4 regions of the Shewanella sp. ECSMB14101 genome follow, and region 3 is predicted to be linked to each of the others. Evidence: predicted binding sites of a transcription regulator. Region 3 holds the regulator's gene; each other region holds the start of a gene.
What was found. The regulator sigma-54, encoded in region 3, starts transcription at its own class of promoters, with help from an activator protein. The targets are predictions, from matches to a motif close to GTTGGCACGNNNNTNGNNT.

Region 1 (3,121 bases), on a different contig from region 3:
GCGGCGAAAATGACCATCGGGCGCCAAGGTGGCGATGGCCAGATGGTCGTTATTGTCGATTCTCAGGCTGTTAGTGCCGCGGTAGATCACCTTAGGATCGGTCACCTCGAAATAGGCGTATAGGTAACCGGCGTATTTACCCACCATATGGGTAAAACTGACATTAAGGGGCTTGCCGTCATCGGCCTTAAATAGCTGGTGGTCGGCGCCATAAACCAGGGCGCGATGACGATTGGTTTGCCACTCGCCTAATTTACCATCTAGGTGTATGGGACCGCTTAAAGGATAGGCGTAGAGATCCCGTCCTTTTTTTACCTGTGACAGGAAACTGGCTTGTTTGTCGAATAGCTTAGGGCGTTCGTGTAGCGCGGTGGCCAGCGCCTGTGTGGTCCCTTCCAAGGTTTTTTCCTGACCATAGCGCAGGTACTTTTCCATCTCCCATACATACTGGTAGCCCAACCAAGGCAGGCAGAGCAGAAACAGGGAGAGGATGGCGACCTTAGTGCGCAGGCCGATGGGCAGATTAAACATGCTTAGTCTTGGTTGTCCCAGCGATAACCCATGCCATATACGGTATCTATGCAATCAAATTCAGGATCTTGGCTAATAAATTTCTTACGGATCCGCTTTACATGGGAGGTGATGGTGCTGTCGTCCACATAGATCTTGGCATCTTGCATAAGCGCTTGGCGACTGCGTACATGTCCGGGGTGTTTGGCCAGGGCATGTACCATCCAAAATTCGGTAACCGTCAGCTCGATAGGCAGCTGTTTCCAGTAGACCTGAATACGGTTGACATCTATGGTCAGGTTGCCGTGCTCTATCATGCCATCCTGGGGGTTAGCGCCATTTTGGATGTCCGAGCGTCGAAATAGTGCCGCCAGGCGGGCGATCAGATGTGGAAAGCTGACATCTTTACTCAAATAGTCGTCGGCGCCGAGTCTCAACCCACAGACGGTATCGAAATCGCTGTCACGGGCAGTCAGAAAGATGATCGGCAAAGTGTTAGACATGGCTCTGAGGGATTGGCACAGGGTAAAGCCGCCATCAATCTCATTTTCCAGGCCAATATCGATGATTGCCAGATCCGGTAAACGAGTATTGAAGGCTTCCATGGCGCTAGGGCGGTTGGCATAGGCCTGGACACTATAGCCTTGCTGCTGTAGCACCTCTTTGTAATTCTCGCGGATAGCCGCTTCATCTTCCACTATTGCAATACGCTTCATTATCTATCCAATACAGCTTCGTGTTTCTGGGAAGTGACTATACAGCAAATTTTCGGCGAAAAAAGTGGTGTGGCTAAAATGCCATTTTGTTGCCACATTTGGTCGCTGCATCGTCATTTTTGCACCCCTGACTTGCCATTTCACTGTTATTTAATGACCTCATCGACAGGAACCACAAGGTTCTAAATAACCCATCCATGTCAACTTGAGGAATTTCCCATGAAGAAGCAGATCATTGCCGTGTTAATCAGTGTTTCGTTATTTGGCAGCTCAGCGGCCTTCGCTGCCCCTAACACTCAAGCGACAACCGAGGTATCGAGTGATAAAGAAGCGCTGATCGGCGTTGGATCAGGCATAGTGCTGGGCGCCGTGGTGGCAGGCCCTGTGGGCGCGATCATCGGCGCATTTACCGGCGGCATGATAGGTCAGACGGTGGCCAATGACAGTGAGATTAAACAGCAACAGACGGCACTGGCAGAAAAAGAGTCTCGACTGATGGCACTCAAGCAGCAAAATGAGGCGCTCATGACGGTGCAGGAGGAGTATCAAGAGGCCAAGGTGGAGCTGGCCCAGCTCAGACAGCATCAGGGCACTCGTCTTGAGGAGTTGGCGCTCGGGTTGAATGTTCAGTTTAAAACCGGCTCCTCTACCGTTGAGCCCCATTTTCAGAGCCAACTCGATGAAGTAGCCGATGCCATGGTGATATCACCTCAGCTCAAGTTAGATCTTACCGGTTATGCCGACAGACGAGGTGACAGCAGCTATAACCAGGCGCTCTCTGAGCAGCGGGTTGCCGAGGTAAGAAGTTACTTGCTCGCCAAAGGGGTGGATGCATCTCGCCTTGACGCTAAGGCCTTTGGTGCCAGCGCGCCAGTGAAAGATGAACAGAGTTTCGAGAATGACTTTTTCGATCGCCGCGTGACCATCAAGTTAGTGCCAGGCGATACCGCGCTGGCAGCTAACTAAGTCAGGCCCATGAAGCAGCGTGTAAGAAGGAGAATTAAAATGTTGCCGCGCGCGAGTCTAAGGATATCCCAGACCGACCCTTGCCCCCCGAGGGGGGCTTTTTTTCCCCTAGGACGCCGCCTATTGGCGCGGCTATGGGAAGTGAACATTGCCCTGTTCGCCATGACGAGTTTAACTGCATTTGGCTTGACTACGATTGGCCTGACAACGCCGGCTTGGGGGCGGGCAATCCCTAGTGTCAGTGAAAGCCACTTTACTCAAATGAAGCAAGATGAGCTTGAGGTGCTTGGACAAGGCGTGCTGGAGTATCAGCTCGGTGGCGAGCTGGGTCAGAAGTCAGTGTCATCCACGGCGTTGGCTGTGGATACGCAAGTGAAGATGAATATCTCTGGCTGGATCAACCGTGTCTCAGTAAAGCAAATTTTTGTGAACGACAGCGACCACTGGCTCAATGGCCGCTATCAGTTTCCTCTGCCTCACGATGCGGCGGTCGATAGTCTGACACTGCAGATAGGTCAGCGCGTGATCGTCGGGGAGATCCAACCTAAGGCGGTGGCACGGCAAACCTTTGAGCAAGCCAAGGCCAGTGGTAAGAAGGCTAGTCTGGTCAGTCAGCAAAGACCGAATATCTTTTCATCTGAGGTCGCTAACCTTGGGCCGGGTGAGGCCTTAGTGGTGGAGATTGCCTATCAGCAGCAGGTGCGTTATCAAGATGGCGAATTTAGCCTGCGTTTTCCAACCGCCATAACCCCAAGATATGATCCAAACGCAAAGGCTAATCTGAGAGATGGCCAATCGGCATTCGGCAATAGAGGCCCTGAAACATCAGGAGAGCAGAAGCTCTATCTGGACGTGGTACTGGATGCCGGCATGACCATCAGTCGCTTGGAAACCCCGTATCACAAGATGCGTCAGACGCAACTTGGTGG
Region 2 (3,121 bases), on a different contig from region 3:
GACGGCCGAGATCACCTTAGAGTTCATCTCATAGATTCGCTGACTCTCAATCAGATTGACCAGCTCTTCGGTCACGTTAACGTTAGAGGTTTCCAGCGCCCCCTGACGTATTGCGCCCATACCATCCAGTGATGCTGTCCCCTGAATAGGTGTGCCACTGGCGCCCGTTTCTAAGTAGAGGTTCTGCCCCATAGGATCCAGGCCACTCGGATTGATGAAATCAGACATACTCAGTTGACCCACCACTTGGTTTTCAGCCGCGCCGGGTGTCTTCACCGAGACTTCCCCTTCGGCGGACACCGTAATGCTCGTCGCATCATCGGGAATAGTGATAGCCGGTTGCAGTACATAGCCTGACCCTGGAGTCACGATTTGCCCGGTATCATCTAAGGTAAACTGACCATTTCGGGTATAGGCCGTAGTGCCGTCTGGCAACTGCACCTCGAAGAAGCCTGGGCCCTCAATCATCAGATCCAGTGAGTTATCTGTGGTCAGCATATTACCCTGGGTAAACATCTTCTGAGTCGCGACCACCTTAGTACCTGCGCCTATGTTTAAACCATTGGGCAACTTGGTATTGGAGGCACTGATCCCGCCCGCCTGATTCACAGTTTGATAGAGCAGGTCTTCGAAAACGGCTCGGCTTTTTTTGTAACCAACAGTGCTGGCATTGGCAACATTGTTGGAGATCACCGAGATATCTGTTTGCTGGGCATCTAAGCCAGTCTTACTAATCCATAACGCCGGATGCATAATCTATCTCCTAACTAATGCGCATTAATGACGAAGAGGCACGATCCATCTCTTCGGCGGTTTTCATCATCTTGACCTGCATCTCAAACTGTCGTTGCAGATCGATTAAAGAGACCATCTCATCGACGGCATTAACATTACTGCCTTCGATAGCGCCGCTCTCCACACTGACATTGGGATCGGCTGCGGCGACAACGCCAGACATTTGACGGAACAAGCCATCCTCGCCGCGCATCAGGTTTTGATTACCAGGGTTAACTAATTTGATACGACCGACCTCTTCGATCACCTCGGCCGTTGAGCCAAGCGGTCTCACCGAAATAGTGCCGTCTTGGGCAATCTCGATTTTTTCGATAGGAAGCGGTAATACGATAGGACCTGCGTCACCCATAATAGGGTTGCCTCTGTCATTACGCAGCAGGCCTGTTGTATCGAAACTCAAGCTACCTGAACGGGTATAGGCCTCGCTGCCATCGACAGCCTGCACGGCTATCCAGCCATCACCTTTTACCGCGATATCCAAGTCACGCCCCGTGGTCTTTATCGGTCCGGCGGCATAGTTGGCCGACGGATTCTCTGTCATGGAAAACACCCGCGTTGGCAACCCTTCACCAAAGGCCTGCATGGATCTGGCTTGCTCCATATCTGACTTAAAGCCATCTGTGTTGGCGTTAGCAAGGTTGTTGGCACGCACCGCCAGCGAATGCATATTCTGCTTGGCACCACTCATGGCGACGTAGAGTAATTTATCCACTTGCTGCTCCGTCAATGTTTCAACTAAAACTGTCTAATAACAGAACAAAGCAAACATCATGCCAAGCAATAGGATTCGTTGTAGGGGGAAGATCAAGCAGTTAAAAGCAAAGAAAGGACAAATAAGAGAAAGCGGCAAAAGAGGCGGAAATGTGTTGCCGCTTGGCAACACATCTCTCGGGGTAAGATTAACGGATTTGCAGTACCGTCTGCTGTAGCGTGTTGTTTACTTCCAGCGTCCGTGAGTTCGCCTGGAAATTACGCTGAGCCGAAATAAGGTCCACCAGCTCTGTCGTCAGATCGACGTTTGACTGCTCTAGCGCCGATGAGCGTATGCTACCAAAGGTACCGCTGTTGGCTTCACCCGCCAGTGCTGGGCCAGAGTCCAGACTCTCCTTCCAAGAAGTATTGCCGACTTGGGTCAGTCCCTGCTCATTTGAGAATCTTGCTAATGCAACGCGTGCTAAAGGAACAGTAGAACCATTGCTATAGCTGGCGTTGATCAAACCATCCGCGCCGACTTCCACGTTAGTCAAACGACCTACTGTGGTGCCGTCTTGGCTCAACTCAGTGACCTCAAATGGCGAGGCGTACTGAGTCGGGCTGTTAAAGTTCAGAGTGAGTGTCTGGGTGCCGTCAGTGCCTGGACCCAAGACGTTGGCGCCGCTCACGCCCAGCTGCTCAGTGGTAATGACGGCCGGATCGCTACCTGTATAGGCGCCCGTATCATTGAACGAGAGCACAGAGCCTTTCCAACCACCGGCATTAACGGCTGTACCACTTGAATCAGCTACGCCGTCACCTGTGGTATCACGACCATATGTACCCGCAGCGCCTGCCAAGTCAACCTGCTTGCCGTCTACCGCGTAGAAGGCCACCCAGTTACTGGTGCCGGTATAAGCGGCTTGCGGTGGACGTACGAAATAAGTCGTCAGAATATGTGGCTCACCCAATGAGTCATACATGGTCACCGAAGTCGAGTTATTGTAGGTGTCGGGATCGTTTGGATCAAAGGCCGCAGGATCTAAGGTTGACTCACCCGCATTAAGGTTCATCTGAATGCCAATGTTGTCAGTTTTCTGCGGACTGCCGGCAGTGTCGGGGATCTTAACCGGCTGAGTGGTGGTTAAACTCACCGACGTCGAGTTACCATCTTTATCCACCGGGAAGGTTTGCAGATAATTACCGGCCGAGTTAACCAGATAGCTGTCTGCATCGACCTTAAAGGCCCCTGCACGTGTGTATGAGAGATCTTGTGAACCCACTTCAGAGGAGGTCACAAAAAAACCGCCGCCATTGATCGCCATATCCAGCGCGTTACTGGTAAATTGCAGACTCCCCTGCTGGAATTGCTGCGCCACCTGCGCCGTAGTAACACCGCCACCGACTGTCGTTTTGCTGTTGGCAAAAATTGAGCTGGCATAGACGTCGGCAAACTCTGCGCGCGACTCTTTAAAACCTGTGGTGTTGACGTTGGCTATGTTATTCGCCGTGGTATTGAGATCTTTTTGCGCCGCCGCGATACCACTCAATGCAATGTTAAATGACATAAATCACCTCACTAAAAATTTGTAATCTGTTCTGGACCGAATGCCCTAACGCTCTGCTTTGTCTA
Region 3 (3,121 bases):
CCTATTGGGACCAAACGGTGCCGGTAAGACCACCACCTTCTACATGGTGGTCGGCCTAGTACAGAGCGACAAGGGACGCATCTATATCGATGATGACGACCTCACCCTCGACCCCATGCACCTTCGCGCCCGTAAAGGCATAGGTTACCTGCCCCAGGAAGCCAGCATCTTTCGCAAACTCTCGGTACGCGACAACATCATGGCCGTGCTGCAGACTCGCAGCGATCTGGATAACGATGGCCGCGAAGAGGAGTTGGAACATCTTCTGGAAGAGTTTCATATTACCCATATCCGTGACAGCCACGGTATGGCCTTGTCGGGCGGTGAACGTCGCCGGGTAGAGATCGCCAGGGCCCTGGCCGCGAACCCGAAATTTATTCTGCTCGATGAACCCTTCGCCGGTGTCGACCCTATCTCGGTCATCGACATCAAGAAGATCATCGAGCAACTCAAAAACCGTGGCCTAGGTGTGTTGATCACCGACCATAATGTGCGCGAAACATTAGACGTCTGTGAGAAAGCCTATATCGTCAGCCACGGTAATCTGATCGCCGAAGGAACACCCGCCGAAATCTTAGACAATCAGCAAGTACGAGCAGTGTACTTAGGTGAACAATTCAAGCTATAGTTAATCTTATAACCGGGCCATAAACTGAAACTAATATCAGATTGTGGCCATAAGGACTATCCTTTATATTTGTCCGGCCAATTAGCCAGAGCTTTCTCATTTTATAATTAGAAACAAGGGAATAGCAGTACGATGAAAGCGTCACTTCAGCTCAAAATGGGTCAGCATCTCACCATGACGCCCCAGCTACAACAGGCCATACGTCTGTTGCAGTTGTCGTCACTAGAGTTGCAGCAGGAGATCCAACAAGCATTAGAATCCAATCCGCTACTGGAGTTGGATGAAGAGCAAGAAGGCGCCAGTGCCGAACTACAAGATGATACCGCCGTCGACAATTTCGACAGCAAGTATGATGACAAGATAGAGCTGGATTCGAGTCAGGATAACTCAGGCGTCGAGACCTCAGACGCCCTGACTCAAGACTCTATGCCTGACGAGCTGCCGGTCGACACCACCTGGGACGAGGTCTATACCGCCTCCCCTAACTCCAGCTCAGGCGCCATGCGCGACGACGACATGCCTTTTCAGGGCGAGACCAGTGAAGGCCTATACGAGCACCTCGAATGGCAGAAGAATCTCACCCCTTTTTCCGATAACGATCTGGCCATCGCCACCGCCATCATAGATGCCATTGACGAACGCGGTTACCTGACCCAAACCTGCGAGGATATTCTCGAAGCGATGGGCGATCCCGAAATAGAACTCGATGAGGTCGAGGCAGTACTCAAGCGAGTACAGCACTTCGACCCCATTGGCGTGGCGGCTCGAGATCTCAGCGAGTGTCTGACGATTCAGCTGGCCCAATACAGCGACGATACCCCACATATCGCCAATGCACGCATGTTGATCAAGGAGCACTTGGATCTCATCGCTGGACGCGACTTCCGCCTCTTGATGCGCAAAACCAAGCTTAAAGAAGATGAGCTAAGAGATGCTATCGCCCTCATTCAAACTTTAAACCCCCGTCCAGGCCTAGCCATTACCGCCAGCCGCGACGAGTATGTGATCCCTGATGTGACCGTCACCAAGAAGAAGGGACGCTGGGTGGTCGAGCTTAATCCCGATAGCATGCCCAAGATCAACGTCAACCAGCAGTATGCGGCCATGGCGCGCAGTACTAAGAGCCAGGCTGACGGTCAGTTTATTCGTGGTCACCTGCAAGAGGCGAAGTGGTTCCTCAAGAGTCTTGAGAGCCGTAACGAGACACTGCTAAAGGTCACCAACTGCATCGTCGACTTCCAACAAGGTTTCTTCGAATTTGGCGAAGAGGCGATGAAGCCCATGGTGCTTAACGACATCGCCGAGGCAGTGGAGATGCACGAATCGACCATCTCCCGTGTAACCACACAGAAATATATGCATACCCCGAGAGGGATCTTCGAACTCAAATACTTTTTCTCTAGCCATGTCGGCACTGACGATGGTGGAGAGTGCTCTTCAACAGCAATACGGGCTTTTATTAAGAAGCTAGTTGCTGCGGAAAACCAGAAAAAGCCATTAAGCGACAGCAAGATGGCTCAACTCTTAGCTGAACAAGGCATTAAAGTGGCACGTCGCACTATTGCTAAGTACCGAGAGGCAATGCTTATACCGCCCTCGAATCAGCGTAAGAGCTTATAACACGTAACTGGAAACTGGAGGACTATCTTTATGCAAATAAACCTGACTGGGCACCATATCGAGATCACCCAATCTCTAAGAAACTATGTTGAAGAGAAATTCACAAAGCTTGAACGTCATTTCGATCAGATCAATAATGTGCACGTTGTATTAAATGTCGAAAAGTTGCAGCAAAAGGTTGAGGCCAAGTTACACCTCCGTGGCGGAGAAGTGTTCGCAACATCCGAACATGCGGACATGTATGCCGCGATAGACTCCCTGATTGACAAGCTCGATCGTCAGGTCATTAAACACAAAGAGAAGCTTACTAAACATTAACGATGGAACTGAGTACCATCCTGCGGCCGGAGTGCACAACCTGCGCCACTCCGGGCAGTAAGAAAAAGGTACTGGAGCTTATCAGCGACTTAGCCGCTGTCCAGTACCCCACCCTCTCCTCTCAAGAGATTTTTGAAAGCCTTCTGGCTCGAGAGAAAATGGGCAGCACAGGTATAGGCAATGGTATCGCGATTCCTCACGGACGGCTGACGAACATAGAGCAACCTGTGGCCGTACTGGTGAAGTGTGCTGAACCAATCGCATTCGATGCCATTGATAATAAGCCCGTCGATATCCTTTTTGCATTATTGGTGCCCGCAGATCAATGCGAGCAGCATCTCAGTACTCTGGCCGCCATGGCAGAGAAACTCAATGACAAGGCGATCATGAAACAGCTAAGAAAAACCAAGGATGAGTCAGAACTCTATCAGGTGATCACCCAATGAAATTGGTTTTGGTATCCGGACGCTCAGGGTCGGGAAAATCTGTCGCACTTAGGGTCTTAGAAGATCTCGGCTACTACTGTGTCGATAATCTGCCCCTACAAATGATGGA
Region 4 (3,121 bases), on a different contig from region 3:
TTTCGGCTCCTGTGATGTTTGGTTCGGCATTTGGCGAAGGTGAGCTGTTACAGGCCTGGAATCAGCAAGATTTTGAGTATCTGCAGCAGAATTTAATTGGTCACCTTATGATGAAGGCGAAGTTAAAACAGCCGCCGACCTGGTTTATCGGTGTCCTCGGGGAGGGCGATGAGATGCTGGTGGTCGATAATGAGACTGGCGGAGTCTGGGTAGAGGTGCCGGGTGAACTGCCCCATAGGCAACTGGCGGAAAGCCTGGAGGCCTTCATTGAAGGCCTGACGCCTAGGGTGAGTCCAGCGCAAAAGCCTCTCGAGGAGTCGCTGCCTGAGACTGATCATCCAGGGATCTGGCAGCGATTAAAGATGATGTGGCGTCACCTGCGGCCCAAGAAGTAAGGGGTTAAGCAGGCTAAGTGCTGGCTAACCGTCTAGAGATGATCCCAAGAGATGTTGGAGACGATACGGCAGTTATCGCACTTGAAATGGAACAGATCTAACAGCGGCGATGGTTGAAGCCAGTCTGTATTACCGCAGCGCGGACAGGGTCTTTGCTGCTCAGAAGCCAGACTCTCACCACCCACTCGATACAGATAGTAATAGGTCGGGATTTTGGTGAGGTATTCAATGCGCCCGCGCAGATCCCAGCCGCGGCGAAACAGGTCACTGTCGCAGCGGCTCAGTTCATCGAGGGCGGCGAACTCTGCCTTAGTAGCGGCGGCCATCTGCAGTTCATCACAGGCTTGCCATTCGGTTTGCCATTTGATCACCCGTTTATGGTCGCCATTAAAGGTGGCCGGGATCTGATACAGAGGAATAGGCTGCAGCGTATCGCCGTTGCGAAGGGGCGAGCACATATGTACATAGCTGGTATAAAGCAGTTGCCAGCTAGGGGGCTCTGTGCTGCTAACTTCTGAGTTAATATCCTGGCCAATATACTTCTCTCTGGGGTGCAGCAGCTTAGCTTGAGTGAGTTCACCTAAGGCAACATTAACCCAGGGACTGTTGAAGCGCTTCGCCAGACTGCTCTTTTCTGGTAACAGCAGACGGACTCTAAACTCCCCCTCGTTAAACGCCACGGCAAATTCGCGTCCTAATACCTGACCGTTGGCTCGGTAGGCTTCGAGCAAACCGTTGATTGCACGTTCGGCTGCGGTGATCGTGGTGTTGTCAAAACACTCAAATCTGAGTTCTACCACGTGCATTAAGATGCGTCCTCATTGTTGAGTCGCGCTTCAAGCTTGGCGATACGGTCCATTAGGGTTTCTTGATTAGCACTTAGGCGGCTGACTTCTTGCTGCAGCGCAGCGAGTGTGGCCTCCTCTTGAGGGGACTGTGTAGGCGCTGCTGGCGTGGCATTATTCAGTATTATGTTGGCGCGATCTTCGCTCGACATAGCCTTAAATCGTTGTAGGCCTTGTACCAGGATGGGCATGGGAAGAGAGTTACCCAAGCTCGCCTTAATCAGTGCCAGGCTGGGAGACTTACCAGCCAGACTTAATTTTTGTGCGGCGGCGAGCACCTGTTCGATAGGACTCATGGTTAGTTAAATTCCTTACTTTTTAGCATAGCTGACACACACTTAAGGATGAGTTGTTCATAACTTGTTGATATTTAAGTTTTTACTTTTTTGGCATACGCTTTGCTTTATCTGTGTCCAGTTATAATAGATAAACAGGACGTGAAAGTGAAAACAAAATTAATAACCGCATTAGTCTTCGGTGCTACTAGTTTAGCGCTATCTGGGTGTGTATTAAACGTGGGTGAAGGCGACAAAGGCTGGAGCAGTGGAAACTCTTGGGAGCGTATTCAAGAGCAAAATCGTGCCAATTTGTCTAAATTGACACTGGGGATGAGTCGAGATCAGGTGATGACCTTGATGGGGACGGCAGACTTCAATGAGGCTTATACCAAGGAAGATAAGGCGATCAATGTGCTTTACTACCGTACTCAACGCACGCGCGGAGACGGCACCACAACCAAGGATGAGTGTACGCCAGTCGTGATTAGTGATGATCGCGTTGTGGGCTGGGGCGAGAAGGCCTACCACAATATGTAATGTAAGCCGCTAATTAAAAGGCAAGCCTTTCGAGCTTGCCTTTTTTGATCGGTCAATATCTTACATCTATATTGGTGTCAGCGTTTTTATCTTAATTGGAAACCTGATTAGGCGCGCAGCTGAGCGTCTAAGTGATCGATCACCTCTGTCCATTGGGCATCTTCGGCCAAGGCTTCGGCTAAGAAGTGACGCTGAGCGGTATTCCAAAAAGGAGCCTGCGCAATATGTACGCCTTGGGCGATCGAGTGTTGTTTGAGGAATTCCTCTATGGCGTCGGGGTCACTCGATAGCCCGAGTTGGTCAAATAGGGCGGCTAGATCCGGTGGTGTAATATCCATTTTTCCCTCACTTAATTAATTGAAGAGGCGCTCTCATAAGTATGCAATAAATTGATAAAGTGTCGAATCGATTAAAGTTTGCACTTTTTTACAAGCTTGTTACATTGAGTGTTGTTGATCTGAATCAAGGAATAACAGCAATGACGCCAACAGACATCCCACCTGTTCAAGAAACCTATAAAGCTGTCTATTTAACTGCTGAAGACCTAAGGGTTGCCGCCTCTATTCTCTACAATGCCTACCATGATGATCCCTTTTTTATCGCCGCTCTGCATAAGGGGGACAAGGCGCAATATGAGCAGAAGTTGCGTGGTGCTATCCGTGAAGAGTTACACACCCTTTGGCAGGAAGAGCAGGCGCTGATAGGTCTGTTTGACCAAGATCGTTTAATCGGCTTGGCCTGTATCGTGACTCAGCAGGTACCGCTGGGAGAGGCCAGATATTGGCATTGGCGACTCAAGATGCTGTTAAGTACGGGGTGGCAGTCGACTCAGGCTTTAATGAAAAAAGAATCATCGATTCTTGAGCATCTTCCTAGCACCCACTGCGGTATCTTGCAGTTTATCGCCGTGACCCCCATTGAGCAGAAAAAGGGGTTAGGAAAGCGCCTTATCCAGGCGGTGATGAGTTGGTGTGATGAGCAGCCTGAGTTAGAGGGAGTTGGTGTTTATGTGACCCATGATGAGCATACACACCTATTTTCAACCATGGGTTTTGCACCCATAGAG

Region 1: pdsR (proteobacterial dedicated sortase system response regulator) is a predicted target of sigma-54. The motif match lies at 1,305-1,323, and genes of this name have one in related genera.
Region 2: flgF (flagellar basal-body rod protein FlgF) is a predicted target of sigma-54. The motif match lies at 1,555-1,573, and genes of this name have one in related genera.
Region 4: NY07_RS01425 (DUF3192 domain-containing protein) is a predicted target of sigma-54. The motif match lies at 1,626-1,644, and genes of this name have one in related genera.

The regions. Positions count from the first base shown of each region.
Region 1 covers NZ_JSFF01000004.1:100,288-103,408, forward strand. Annotated here, with positions in the region: gene pdsS (proteobacterial dedicated sortase system histidine kinase) at 1-531, opposite strand, end outside; gene pdsR (proteobacterial dedicated sortase system response regulator) at 534-1,226, opposite strand; gene pdsO (sortase-associated OmpA-like protein PdsO) at 1,446-2,192, shown strand; gene NY07_RS05370 (marine proteobacterial sortase target protein) at 2,316-3,121, shown strand, end outside.
Region 2 covers NZ_JSFF01000005.1:6,856-9,976, forward strand. Annotated here, with positions in the region: gene flgG (flagellar basal-body rod protein FlgG) at 1-753, opposite strand, end outside; gene flgF (flagellar basal-body rod protein FlgF) at 764-1,507, opposite strand; gene flgE (flagellar hook protein FlgE) at 1,695-3,056, opposite strand; gene flgD (flagellar hook assembly protein FlgD) at 3,119-3,121, opposite strand, start outside.
Region 3 covers NZ_JSFF01000013.1:24,211-27,331, forward strand. Annotated here, with positions in the region: gene lptB (LPS export ABC transporter ATP-binding protein) at 1-628, shown strand, start outside; gene NY07_RS11115 (RNA polymerase factor sigma-54) at 761-2,248, shown strand; gene hpf (ribosome hibernation promoting factor) at 2,279-2,566, shown strand; gene ptsN (PTS IIA-like nitrogen regulatory protein PtsN) at 2,569-3,012, shown strand; gene rapZ (RNase adapter RapZ) at 3,009-3,121, shown strand, end outside.
Region 4 covers NZ_JSFF01000001.1:318,504-321,624, forward strand. Annotated here, with positions in the region: gene syd (SecY-interacting protein) at 1-395, shown strand, start outside; gene NY07_RS01415 (Zn-ribbon-containing protein) at 428-1,201, opposite strand; gene NY07_RS01420 (hypothetical protein) at 1,201-1,536, opposite strand; gene NY07_RS01425 (DUF3192 domain-containing protein) at 1,684-2,055, shown strand; gene NY07_RS01430 (DUF2789 domain-containing protein) at 2,163-2,393, opposite strand; gene NY07_RS01435 (GNAT family N-acetyltransferase) at 2,534-3,121, shown strand, end outside.